DNA from 3 places in the Pedobacter antarcticus genome. Region 1 is predicted to be linked to each of the others. Evidence: riboswitches for the same ligand, from Rfam matches in the RefSeq annotation. Region 1 holds a riboswitch; each other region holds the start of a gene.
What was found. Region 1 has a riboswitch for S-adenosylmethionine ahead of BLR53_RS13540 (TlpA disulfide reductase family protein). Riboswitches for the same ligand answer to the same signal wherever they lie in the genome.
Positions count from the first base shown of each region.

Region 2: another riboswitch for S-adenosylmethionine. It lies ahead of BLR53_RS11850 (peroxiredoxin family protein); the one in region 1 lies ahead of BLR53_RS13540 (TlpA disulfide reductase family protein).
Region 3: another riboswitch for S-adenosylmethionine. It lies ahead of BLR53_RS00910 (SusC/RagA family TonB-linked outer membrane protein); the one in region 1 lies ahead of BLR53_RS13540 (TlpA disulfide reductase family protein).

Region 1 is NZ_FNGZ01000006.1:128,812-133,520, forward strand. Features, by position in the region: gene glpK (glycerol kinase GlpK) at 1-552, shown strand, start outside; gene BLR53_RS13535 (MIP/aquaporin family protein) at 600-1,325, shown strand; SAM riboswitch class I at 1,439-1,548, shown strand; gene BLR53_RS13540 (TlpA disulfide reductase family protein) at 1,633-2,625, shown strand; gene BLR53_RS13545 (SusC/RagA family TonB-linked outer membrane protein) at 2,985-4,709, shown strand, end outside.
Region 2 is NZ_FNGZ01000005.1:57,340-62,048, forward strand. Features, by position in the region: gene BLR53_RS11845 (RagB/SusD family nutrient uptake outer membrane protein) at 1-1,222, shown strand, start outside; SAM riboswitch class I at 1,760-1,856, shown strand; gene BLR53_RS11850 (peroxiredoxin family protein) at 1,997-3,298, shown strand; gene BLR53_RS11855 (peroxiredoxin family protein) at 3,353-4,672, shown strand; gene BLR53_RS11860 (YceI family protein) at 4,704-4,709, shown strand, end outside.
Region 3 is NZ_FNGZ01000001.1:202,675-207,383, forward strand. Features, by position in the region: gene BLR53_RS00895 (hypothetical protein) at 1-329, opposite strand, end outside; gene BLR53_RS00900 (hypothetical protein) at 693-1,244, shown strand; gene BLR53_RS00905 (hypothetical protein) at 1,263-1,496, opposite strand; SAM riboswitch class I at 1,635-1,742, shown strand; gene BLR53_RS00910 (SusC/RagA family TonB-linked outer membrane protein) at 2,039-4,709, shown strand, end outside.

The DNA of each region.
Region 1 (4,709 bases):
ATTATCCAGAATTCCGCAGATGTAGAGAAACTGGCTTTGAGTGTAAAGGACAACGGGGGCGTGTATTTTGTACCCGCCTTTGCGGGACTGGGAGCGCCGTATTGGAAACCTGACGTCAGGGGAACCATAGTTGGGTTAAGCAGGGGCGCTACTTCAGGCCATATCGCAAGGGCTGCAATAGAATCCATTGCTTTTCAGACCATGGATGTATTGAAAGCAATGGAAGCAGATTCGGGGATGCCGATAAAGGAATTGCGGGTTGACGGAGGTGCAACAGCTAATGACTTGCTGATGCAGTTCCAGGCAAATCTTCTAGGCTGTAATGTGATCCGGCCTTCTATAGTGGAGACGACTGCATTAGGGGCAGCCTACCTGGCAGGACTGGCGGTAGGCTACTGGGAAAGCGTTGACGAGATTAGTCAGCAATGGCAGTCGGAAAAAGTATTCGAGCCACAGGGCGGATCGGATAAGCTTAAAAATGCAATTAAAGGATGGAAGAGAGCTGTGCATGCAGCGCAAAGCTGGAACGATGAATTACCGGAAGACGTGTAATTTAATTTTCAACCGGGCAATATAATTTTCCATTTATACAATCAGATATGACACCTTTTGCAGCTGAATTTTTAGGGACAATGGTCCTGATATTACTGGGTGATGGCGTGGTAGCCAATGTCCTTTTAAATGATACGAAAGGCCAGAATAGTGGCTGGATTGTAATTACAACAGCGTGGGCTCTGGCTGTTTTTACAGGGGTTACAATCGCCGGGCCCTATAGCGGAGCACATCTGAGCCCTGCGGTAACGTTCGGACTCGCGGTTGCCGGCAAATTCCCATGGGCTGATGTGCTCAGTTATATGACGGCGCAGATGCTGGGCGCAATGGCGGGTGCATTATTGGTGTGGGTGGTCTACGCAGATCATTTTAAAAGAACCAATTCGGCACCTTTAATCCTGGCTGTGTTCTGTACAGGGCCAGCGATAAGAAACTACTTTTCTAATACATTAAGTGAAATTATCGGGGCGTTTGTTCTGATCTTCACCGTTTTTTACATCACCAGGGCGCAGATTACAGAGACTAAAACAGCGATAGGGTTGGGTACTGTTGGTGCAATTCCGGTTGCATTTGTGGTATGGGCAATTGGATTATCTTTAGGTGGAACTACTGGTTATGCGATCAATCCGGTAAGGGATCTTGGACCAAGAATTATACATGCTTTATTACCTATTAAGAATAAAGGAGGAAGTGACTGGTCATATGCATGGGTTCCTGTAGCAGGGCCAATGATCGGGGCAGGATTAGCAGCATTACTTTATCTCAGTTTATAATTTTTTTGGTCAAAAAATGCATTTTTGGAGTGTTTTCAATATTTTAAAATAATATCTATTGATTTAGTAGTATATTTTTATATCTTTGACCTGGTAATTAAAAATACCGACTATACTTATAAAGAAAGACTGAGGGAATGGCCCTGTAACGTCTTGGCAACCTCCGCTCCTGCTGCAGGAATGAAAGGTGCTAATTCCAGCTCCGAGAGGAGAAATATAAGTAATGTAGTTTACCCCGTTTGAAGGTAATGAAGCATTATTATTTTTCTGGAGTTTAACAGTATAGTTAACCTTAAAAGAAGATAAAATGAAAAGAACGCTACAAATCTTAACTGCAGGCTTACTACTAAGCACTTTGTCTTTACAGGCAGCGGATAAAAAACCACTAACGCTTACAGGTACTGTACCCGGTTTGAAATCTGGTAAAATCTATTTGCAGAAATTTTACAACAAATCTTTTATCACTATCGATTCAGCGAGTCTGAATGAGGGGAAGTTCCAGTTTAAAACACAATTGGAGCTGCCGGAACTCTACGGCGTAACGCTTTATAAAGATCAAAGTCCTTTTTATTTATTTCTGGAAAGCGGAGCGGTAAATGTGGAGCTGGACACAGCTGCTTATTACAGAGGATCCAAAGTAACAGGGTCACCCTCACAAGATCTGTTCGCTGCTTATAAAAAAGAAAGAAATGTCGACGTGTCAGCGTTTATCAAAGCTAATCCCGCTTCGATTGTTTCAGCTTATATCTTATACCGCGACTTCTCTTATAGATTAAGCCCTGAAGAAATTAAGACAAATATTGCACTGCTTGACCCTTCCCTGAAAAACACACCCTATGTAAATGTTCTGAATGAGCTGGTTACCGTATTGGGAAATGTGAGTGTAGGAAAAAAAGCACCGGATTTTCATTCGGTTACTCCAGAAGGAAAAACAGTAAATCTGCGCGATTTTCAGGGTAAATATGTGCTGGTAGATTTTTGGGCTGCCTGGTGTCCTCCATGTAGAAAAGAGAATCCAAATCTGGTAGCTGCCTATAAACAGTATAATGATAAAGGTTTTGAGATTTTAGGTGTTTCATTGGACAAAACCAAAGAAGCCTGGGAAAAGGCTATCAAAGATGACCATTTAGCTTGGACGCAGGTCTCAGACCTTGCTTTCTGGGATAGTGCGCCAGCGAAATTATATGGTGTAAGAGCCATTCCTTCCAATGTCTTGTTAGATCCTCAGGGTGTCATTGTTGGCAGAAACCTTCGCGGAGAAGAATTACAGCAAAAATTAAAAGAACTTTTCGATAAATAATCCAGACACAAAAAACACCCTTTATATTAACCTCAATAAACATGACTCAGAACCAAATTAATTCCAGGTCTCTCCCTGCTGTGCAGACGTCGATTAATCTTATTACACTTTCTCCAGTTTCTCTTGATTGCATGACTCCCATGCGATGTTGTATGATGGCATAATCCTGCCTCATACAAGCCGTATTACGGCTTTTCATTTCTAATTTCAGCTATAAAATGATGCGCCCGAATAGGGGGCCAGGGATAGCTATATCTATTATTTCGTGTGAAAATTCCGGGTTGGAACTGTAGCGTGGCTTTGCTATGCCATCCATCTACCTGTTTGAATTCATACCTGTTTCTTATAAATCAGCTTAAATGAAAACAAAATTACTATTTATAATTTGGGTCCTATTCGCTCTGGAAGTCCAGGCGCAGGACAGGACCATTACTGGTAAAGTGGTTGATCAGACTGATCAGCAGCCTTTACCAGGAGTGAGTATCAGGGTTTCAGGGCAGAAGTCCGGAACATTAACCAATACTGACGGGACATTCAGTATTCGTGTTGCTGAAGCAGAAAAAAGTCTTTTATTCAGCTATATCGGATACTTAGGTAAAACCGTTCAGCTTAGGGATATCGGTAAAGTGATTGCACTGGAGCCCGATCTTCAGCAACTTAGCGAAGTAGTTGTAACAGGCTACAGTACCCAGGAACGTAAGTTTATCGCTGGTTCTATTACCACATTAAAAGGAGAGGACCTGACTGCAACCGGCGGATCTGGATTCAATCAACTTATTCAGGGTAAAGCTGCCGGCGTACAGGTATCTTCCAACTCCGGTGTTCCTGGTGGAGGTATCACTTTCCGGATTCGTGGAAATAACTCGATAAATGCATCTGTAGAACCATTATATGTTATCGATGGTGTATTTGTAAATAGTAGCAATTCCATCAGGGCCGGTCTGGGTAACCAGACTGCATCAAACCCACTTGCAGATATTAACCCTGAAGATATCGAATCATTGGTTATCCTTAAAGATGCCAGTGCAACAGCCATCTACGGATCTATGGGCGCTAATGGAGTTGTGCTGGTCACGACTAAGCGCGGTAGTTTAAACACTAAAGCGAAAATCAACCTGAGTACTTATCAGGGCTGGTCTGAAGCTGTAAATAAATTCAAGAGCGTTAGTGGCGCTGAGACAGCGATGCTGGCTAATGAGGCGGTGCTGAATACAGGACTGGATCAGAAGAAAGATCCTTCCACTATTGTGCTTCCGTTCGCAGATCCGACTTCCCAGCCCACATATGACCGTGTAAGCGGACTGTTCAGAACTGCAAAAACTTCAAATTACGAAGTATCTGCACAAGGAGGTTCTGCAACAAGTACCTACTATACTGGTGTAGGCTATCTAAAACAAGAGAGTGTAGTGAAGCCTTCGGATTTTGAAAGATTTACCGGGCGTTTCAATTATGACAACCGGTTAACCGATAGATTAAAAATTGGAACCAGCTTTAATTTTACCAGGACTGAAAGAGCATTGAGTGGAAGTGATAATAATCCGACTGGTGTAATTAACTCAGCCATTTTCCCAAGGTCATATTTGCCTATCTACAAGCCAGATGGAACGTATGCCCGTTATGGAAGTTTTGATAACCACCTGGCACTGATAGAAAACCTGGATAACCATGCGGTTGGGTGGCGTACGATTGGTAATGTATTCGGAGAGTATACAATCCTGCCGGAATTAAAGCTGAGAACCAGCTGGAGTATCGATAATAACAGCGTATATGAGAATAGCTACAGTAATACATTGATTAGTGCTGGTATTGCCTCTAATGGTTCTGCAGCATCCTATGAAACAAAAAATCTGGTCTTAACAAATGAGCAGGTATTAACCTATATCAAATCCTTCGGTGAGAATAAAAAGCATAATATCAATGCATTGGTTGGGAATACCATTTATTCCAAATTATATGAGACTACCAGCGCTTCCGGAACCGGATTTGCAACCAATTCTTTGAGGTCGATAGATAATGCAGCTATCCGCTCCGGATCTTCAGCCCGCTCGCAGAATAAAATGGTTTCTTTTTTTGGTAAAGCAAGT
Region 2 (4,709 bases), on a different contig from region 1:
GAATACCTTTTATAACAACTTATACCAGGCTAACCTGGATGCAACACTGGCTGTTGATATCATAGAAAAACAAGGCAAGCGCATTTTTGATACTCAAGGCGTAGACCGTACTGATGATTGCCTTGCTGCGGCTTATTATGCAAAAGGCGTGGCTCAGGGATATCTCGGTGTGATTTTCGACAGAGGTATTATTGTCGATGATGCAAATCTGACAACTAAAGATTTTCCAGACTCCTATAAAGCACTTATCGCTAACAGTATCAGACTTATAGATAAATCAATTACATTGGCTGAAGCTAATCAGAGCTTTAAATTTGATTTTTTAAGAGGTCAGACATTAAACAAAGCAAACTTTATCAGGCTGGCCAATTCCATGGCGGCACGTATTCTGTCCTCGGAGTCCAGGGATATAGAAGAATCTGAAAAACTCGGAAGCGCGCACTGGACGAAAGTTTTGCAATATGCGGAAAAAGGAATCACTCAGGATTATATGATAAGCACTGTTACGGGCGGTTATTATAATCAGCTGCTCACTAACTTGCTACAGCGTAATTCTGATGGCTCAGGCTGGCTTCCACCGGATCTGAAAGTTGCTTATCTTGCTGATAAGACAGGAAAAACACCTAAGATTTATCCGCAGACTGGTATTTTGCCCGCTATTGAGAGTGAAGATCAGCGGTTCTATAAGTATTTTGGATATTCGACCAGTTTCGGAATTCTGATTGAGTCCCGGGGACGTGGCTTGTTTACCAATTACACCCGTGTAAGATGGTTTAATGTAGCGAATACCTTAAATACCCCGGGTGCAGTAAATCCATACTTCCTTACTGAAGAGCTCAGACTGTTGAAATCTGAAGCTAAATTCTGGTTAAAGGATTATTCGGGAGCAGCGAACCTGTTGAATGAAGCTACGGCATCCAGAAAATCTGCCGGAGGTCTGCCTAATGTTGCTCCAGATGAAGACAGTTTGAGAAAGGCTCTGCATTACGAATATGCGATAGAAATCGATGGGGCAGGGGGGGCATTTATCCCTTTCACTTTTATGCGGCGTAATAACCTGCTGGTAGGCGGAACCCCCACTGAATATCCAATTCCTCAGTTACAGCTGGATCTTGTGAAACAACCGGTTTATACTTTTGGAGGTAAAGATTATTTTAATGAAAAAGGAAAATACGGGGAGACAGCGACTGCAGCGAATGTGGGTTGGAAACCCGCAGAATAAGGTAGCTTAAATGCAAAGTCATCTGCTATATTTAAAGATCAGATATAGCAGATGCCATTTGTCCGGACAACATCGCTAATTAAGCGTTAAGACATTAAGGTGAGCAGGCTGATTCTGGGCCTGAAAAGGATCGTGCAACATAATTTAAGACAGATTTGTAACATGTTTAAAATATTAATAACCTATATATCAGTGTTTTAATAATTAATACTACTATTTTGGTAGATTTAATTGTGTAAGTGATCTATACTCCCTATATTTATAAAAAATAATTAACAAAAACATAAAACTCTCATTATGATATCCAGTAGACCGCTCAAAGAAAATATGCTGAATTTGTGTTCAGAAGATCGTCTGCGCTGTTGTTTCTAATAAATTAAGATTTTGGCCTCCATTTAAAGGTAATTCTTTAATATTCTCATTTAAAATCCTGGTACCCCGGGGCATTTTGATAGAATATTATGGTGGTCATTTATTCTTTTAATAAGCTACCGGGGTATCAGGAAGTACCTAATTAATCACCACCATTAATTAGTTGATTTATACAGAAGAAGGGAGAGGCAGTCTCGTTGAACTTCTAGCAACTTTCCATAGGAAAAAGTGCTCAAACTGATCTAGAAATAGATTATAAATTAACCAATAACAAGTTACTCACCGTTTCATGTTAAGGAAATCCAGTTGAATACCTGCATCTGCAGAGGGTATTTGCGTGGACATGAAGGTCAGTACGATGTTATTAAACACTATGAAACTATAGTATTTAAATTAATAACGATGATGAAAACTACAATTTCAGCTAAAATTGCATGCCTGATGACCTCAGTAGTATTACTGGGGGGAACGGTATCTGCGAACGGTTCAAAGCCACTTCCCAGAGAGGGCATATGGCGTGGCGTATTTAATGTAAGTGAATCAAAAGTCCCGTTTAATTTTGAGTTTAAAGGTAAGGATCCTAAGACAGCCATCTTAACGCTGATTAACGGAGCCAGACGTGACGATTTTCATGTTGAACGCCTCGGAGCGGATTCAATTTATGTAAAGATGAACACTTATGACGCTGCGCTGGTGGCAAAACTCGAAGATAATGGTACGCTGACGGGCGAATATCGCAGCCTGGTTCCTGGATTCCGGGGTAATTCTTTACCCTTTGTGGCAGAATATGGTAAAGCCTACCGTTTTGTAGAACCCGGGAAAGATGTTGCACCGAAACATGACATTTCAGGTAAGTGGGAAATCAAAACCTATACTAAAGACGCAGTTCCTGCATCAATTGCCTTGCTTAAACAGACCGGAAATAAGTTAACCGGTGTAATTATGACTGTGGTTGGTGATACCAGAGAACTCGAAGGTACAGTTCAGGGTGATGAATTTGAATTATCAGGCTTTACCGGGCCGAGTCCGTTTATTGTAAAAGGGAAAATTAATGATGACAATAGTATCTCTGGTGAACAGGGTTTTGGCATCTATAAAAATGTGAAGTTCGATGCGCAGCGTAGTGAAAAAGCAGCGCTGCCGGATCCTTATAAATTAACCTTCCTTAAAGAAGGATATAATAAACTTGAATTTACCTTCCCCGATCTAAATGGTAAACAGGTTTCTTTAAGTGACGAAAAATACAAAGGTAAAGTAGTTATTATTGAGACAATAGGCACATGGTGCCCTAACTGTACAGATCAGACCGTATTTCTTGCACCTTGGTTTAAGAAAAATCAAAGTCGTGGAGTAGAAGCAATCGCTATTGGCTTTGAGCAAAAAGATGATCTGGAGTATGCAAAATATACCTTAGGTACATTGAAAAATAAGTATGGAATTACTTATGACATACTTTTCGGTGGAATTGCCGATAAGAAAGTTGTTGCTGAAAAGTTGCCTGCGCTGAATAAATTTGTGGCATTCCCTACTACAATTATTATTGATAGAAAGGGTAATGTCAGAGAAATATATACCGGTTATACCGGGACGGTTACCGGAAAGTACTTCGAGGAATATGAGCGAAAATTTAATAAAGTTCTGGATGAACTCATTGCTGAGCCTGTACCCGAATCCCTAACCGTAGCCTATAATAAAGGAAAATAGAGTCCCTGGCTATCCAAATAACCTCAGTTTAATATAAACCAAAAATTTTTTATTATGAAATATCATGTGTATAAAATACAGGTGCTAGCCCTTGCTACGCTTATTTCTTCCTCTTCTCTGGCATTCACAAAGACTGTAGAAGACCCTAAAACAGCCAGGAAATTTATTAAAGAAGGCATCTGGCGCGGCGTTTTCAAAGTAAGTGAAAGTGAAGTGCCTTTTAATTTTGAACTTAAGGGTAAAGATGTCGAAACGGCAACTTTTACCTTACTAAACGGGAGCAGAAGGGACGATTTCCATATCCAGTATCTAGGTAAAGACTCGCTTTTTATTAAGATGAATACCTACGACGCTGCCCTGGTAGCTAAAATAGAGAGTGACGGAAAAATAAGCGGCGAATATAGAAGTCTGGTTCCGGGCCTTCGTGGTAATGCACTTCCTTTCACTGCAGAGCAAGGGAAGGACTATCGATTCGTGGAGCCAGGTAAAGACGTTGCGCCAGCAGCCGATCTGACAGGTAAGTGGGAGTTTAAAGGCTTCTCAAAAGAAGCTGTACCAAATAAAGTTGCCGTTCTTAAACAGGTCGGTAACAAACTGACCGGTGTGGTTATGCAGGTTACAGGGGACAGCAGGGAACTGGAAGGAACAGTACAAGGTAACCAGTTCGTATTATCTGGATTTAGTGGGCCCAGCCCCAGAATCTACAGAGGTACGATCAATGAAGATGGAACCTTATCCGGTGAAATAAGTCAGGGGATTTATGACAACCTGAAATTTACAGGTGTAAAAGATAGCAAAGCCGAATTACCGGATCCTTACACATTAACGTCCTTAAAACCGGGGTTAAAAAAGCTTGCATTTACATTTCCGGATTTGACTGGTAAGCCGGTTTCCTTAACTGATGCTAAATACCAAGGAAAGGTCGTGATCGTAGAACTCGTGGGTACATGGTGTCCGAATTGTACCGACCAGACAGTTTTCTTGTCACCCTGGTTCAATAAAAATAAAGAACGCGGTGTTGAAGCGATTGCCATTGGATTTGAACAGAAAGATGATTTGGAGTATGGTAAATATACCCTGGGTAAACTGCGTGATAAATATGAAATCAAATATGATATTTTATTTGGCGGGTTAGCAGACAAACGCCTGGTTGCCGACAAATTACCAGCACTTAATAAATTCGTCGCCTATCCTACAACCATTATCATCGACCGTAAAGGTGAAGTGAGAGAAATTTATACCGGCTATACCGGAACAGTTACCGGACAGTATTATTCAGAATACGAGAAGAAATTCAACAAAGTACTTGATGAGCTACTTGCTGAGCCTGTACCACCGGCAACTTATTTTGCTACGCAGACTGCCAGCAGATAATAACAGAATATTAAAACTAAAAATCTCAGATATGAAA
Region 3 (4,709 bases), on a different contig from region 1:
AATTCCGCTGTATTCATCTCTAGTGCATACACCCGTGATTCTTCAATTGCCTGTATATTTTCTTCGAATGGTAACTGATTGGAAAAGACCCCGGCAGGCGATATAAATCCGTTGTCGATTATCCAGGAAGGATAGGTTAGTTCGTTGATGATGCAGCTACCCATCACCAGTCCCTCTTCTACATAGTATAAAGTAGGATATGAATATCCACTGTTGTCCAGTGACATTCCCTTTCTGACTGTAAGTTCTACAAAAAGATCTTTGAAGGCCGTAATATCGTGGAACTGGGTAGCCCGCATAGACAATAATTTTTTATGTAGTTCTTGCATAGTACAATTAAGCAAATATCTTTTATATAAAAGATAACATTTGATTCTATTTGAACATGATCATAGTTTTTGTTGAAATTTTTCCTATTTAAAATCTAACTAACTCTACAAATACTAAATACCTATATAGTATTTTGTATATTTCCCCATAGATGCATTCATTTTGCGTAAGCAACTGGTTAAAGCTTCATCCAAATTCCTTATCTGGCAAAATGGAAAAGTCGATCAGGCTTGAGCTGTGAGTTTAGGTTGGACTGAGAAAAAAATCTATCAATTTCTAAAGCTCTTAAGGTTTTATATAGCGAATATCCTGTTTAGTTTATCTTTGTCTCCGCAATAATGCCGAGCTCAATAGCTATTTGAATGAAATCTGTTAAAAAATGTGACCTATCTGTATTCGTGTTGATTTTCTTTTGCTGTTTATCTTTTACCCTATCTGCACAGGAATCCAGAAGTGGTGCGCGTAAGCTTTCAGACAGACCATATTTTCTGGAACACGAGCTAAAAAGTAAGGATAGCCTGTTTGCCGTAGACACTCTTACGCTCAAAACGTATATCACATTTGACAGTCTTGATGTGGAATTGCTGAAAGCACCTGTATTAAGGGAGATTTTATTAGGAGAAGCCAGGATTGGCAGGCCCGCAACTTATCAGACAATGGTAACTTATATAGCTTACTACCGGCAGACAGTCGCTTACAGAGAGTTTCGTGAAAATTTGTCGCTATTTAAACGAATGGAATCTCTGAAAGTAAACCCTTTGAATTGGGAAATGGACAAGGTGCTTTTTAACCGCCTTGGGTTTACTGAAAGCGATCTGGAAGATTTTAAGTCCTACATTTCGTCTCCTGAACATGCTGATATGAACTATAAGCAGGCCTATATAGGTTACATGAATGAAATAATGGCCTTATAAATGTAAATTAACTATTGATTAATCCTTGTCTTGTGTTGGTGTGGTTAACATTTCCTTCCCACTTCCTTTGCTGTTTCTTCGGACTTCCTTCGCTGTTCCTTCGGTCAGAATCGAATAAGGAGCGAGGGAAAAGCGGATGATTTTTAAATGAAAATCGACCAAATGCAAAACTGTATACTTTCTTCCGGAGAAAATATAGCGGCCTGATAAAGCGAAGCTGAAAAAGCTTAATAAAAAGCTTTTTATTTTCATCGGTCAGCTTATTAGGCTACTAATTAAATAGTCAAATATAGCTGGCTATTATGCGCAGATAAAAAATATTCAAATAAATTCTACAGAATAAGTAGTTTTTAAATTATGAATGATATATTTGCCCCGGTTATTTTAAAGAACTTATCAAGAAAGGTGGAGGGAATGGCCCTTTGAAGCCTTAGCAACCGTCCGTGAAAATGGAAATGGTGCTAATTCCATCCCGGGACAGCCCGGGGTAGTTAAGTCAGTTGAATGCAAATAATTTATGTCTGACATAAACGCAAGCACTTCTGATTTTCAGCGGTGTTTTTTTTTGCCGCTTTTAATTGTATTGGATGTTTAATTTAAATGAGTACAGATGTAAAAACATTACCTAAGAGTGATCTACCCTCAGCCAGACCGGATTACGTTTACGTATTGGCTGTCTGGACAAACAAATTTTAAAGACACCTCCTGTTATATTTCGAGTTTAAAAAAAAGCGGACGTAAGCCGCAGTGGGATTGGTATGTCTAAATTTTCTTATCATCAATAATCAATAATTATGTTTAAAAGTATAAAACTGTCAGCGATACTCTTCCTGATATTGCTTTCACAACTGACTTTCGCACAGGATACCACTATTAAAGGAGTTGTTAAAGCCTCCACGGGGGAGACATTACCGGGTGTGTCCGTAGCCCTTAAAGGCTCCTCTCAGGTGGTTGCTACAGACATCAACGGCTCTTTTTCTATTGTCGCGCCGGACAGAAGCATACTGGTGTTTTCTTATATAGGTTTTCAAGTACAGGAACTCCAGATTAATAGAAATGCAGGCGCATTACTGGTCACATTACAGCCGACTGAAAATGCGCTTAATGAAGTTGTCGTGACCGCACTGGGTATTAACAGGCAAAAAAAATCATTGGGGTATGCCGTGCAGGAAATCAAGGGTCAGGATTTGGCGGAGGCGAAAGAAACGAATTTAGTTAATGCGCTGGCTGGAAAAATCGCCGGTGTGAGAGTAACGAACAGTCAGGGAGACATGGGTTCCTCAAGAGTGGTGATACGTGGGGAAACCTCCATTTCAGGAAATAACCAGCCTCTGTTCGTAGTAGATGGGATTCCGGTGGATAATTCTCAATTGAATTCTGCAGGTGCACGTGATTATGCTAATGCCATTTCGGACATTAATGCAGACGATATAGAATCGATCAGCGTACTGAAGGGGCCAAATGCAGCTGCGCTTTATGGATCGCGTGCTGCGGCTGGTGTCATCATCATTAAAACGAAGACTGGTAAATCAAAACGAGGAGTGGGCATCACAGTAAATTCCAATACTGTGCTGGAGACTATTGCTACATTGCCTGTTTATCAAAATGCATTTGGCCAGGGTTCTGAAGGCCTGTTCAGTTATGTAGATGGAAAAGGAAAGGGTCTGAATGATGGGGTCGATGAAAGCTGGGGACCAAGAATGGATGGACGTTTATTGCCTCAGTTCTTTTCTAAAGGTGTCGCGGTTCCATTTGTCGCACACCCGGATAATGTACGTGATTTCTTTCAGACAGGATATTCATTGAATAATGGTATTGCAATTGCAGATGCAACTGAGAAATTTGATTACCGGTTATCATATAATAATTTAAAACAGGTCGGTGTAGTTCCGAATTCAGGTCAGGGAAAAAATTCAGTGACCTTGAACACAACATTAAGGCTTACACCGAAATTGAGTCTCACCGCCAATGCTAATTATAGCAAACTTGGCTCAGACAATCTTCCTGGAACTGGTGGCTCAAGGTCTACGAGTACAATGCTTCAGTTCGCTTGGTTTGGAAGACAGGTAGATATTAATGAGCTCAAAAATTATCTGGATGAAGACGGAAATACGTTCAACTGGAATAATAGCTACTATTCTAATCCTTACTGGGTTGCCTACGAAAATACGGTGTCCCAAAACAGAAACCGTTTAATTGGAAGCGTAGGTCTGAATTACAAAATTATTGATGGTCTGGACTTTAATTTTCGTACAGGTACAGATTATTATAATGACCGCAGAAAGGTTCGTGTAGCTTACGGTACGAACGGATCGCCTTTCGGCTCTTATACAGAAAGTGCTTTCACTGTTAGTGAGACTAATACAGATGGGACGCTGAATCTTAATAAAAAACTAAGTTCTGACTTTACACTAGAAGCACTCGTAGGGGCAAATATCCGGTCGAGGTATATCGAGCAGAATGATCAGAGTGCACCGCGTCTTGCAGTAGCCGGTTTGTATGCGCTGAATAACTCACGTGATCCGCTCACTTCGTCAAATATTTATAATAAGCTGAAATCTTACAGTATTTATTCTTCCGCGCAACTTGGTTTCAGAAATTATCTTTTTGCAAATATTACGGCACGTAATGATTGGTCTTCTACTTTACCGGCGCAAAACCGGTCTTATTTTTATCCTTCATTTAACGGAAGCTTTGTTTTAACGGAGGCTCTGGATATTAAGAGTGAGGTACTTGATTACGCCAAAATTCGCGGAGGCTGGTCTAAAGTTGGTAAAGATGCAGATCCTTACCGTTTAATTAACACTTACGGTTTTAGTGCCCCATTTGGGTCCAATCCACAGTTGAGTCCTTCCACAACAGATCTTAACCCTAATTTAAAACCGGAAACAACGACTTCAACTGAATTAGGAGCAGAAGCGAGTTTCTTTAACAAAAGAGTCCGTTTGGACCTGAGTTTATATAATACAAATAGTTATGATCAGATCTTGAGCGTAGATGTGAGTCAGAGCACGGGTTTTAAGTCTAAACTGCTGAATGCCGGAAAGATAAATAACAAAGGTATTGAGGTTCAATTAGGTGTAACTCCTGTTAAAAAAGCTTTCACCTGGGATGTTGATGTTAATTTTGCGGCGAACAGGAGCAGAGTCATTTCACTGGATGATGCCGGACTTCTGCAAAATTACGTAGTTGCTACTAACTCTGCTCAGGTAATTGCGTCTGTTGGACAGCCTTATGGTACCTTATTTGGAAATGCTTTTCTGAGAGATGCCGGCGGAAATATTATCGTTAACTCTACAGGCGCGCCACAAACAGATCCCTCTAAAAAGGTATTGGGAAAATATACACCAGATTGGATAGGTGGCATTTCAAATACTTTTAGTTATAAAGGACTAAGCCTTGGTGTACTTATCGATGCGAGTATCGGAGGTTCAATTTACAATGGCACTTATGCTACTGGTACTT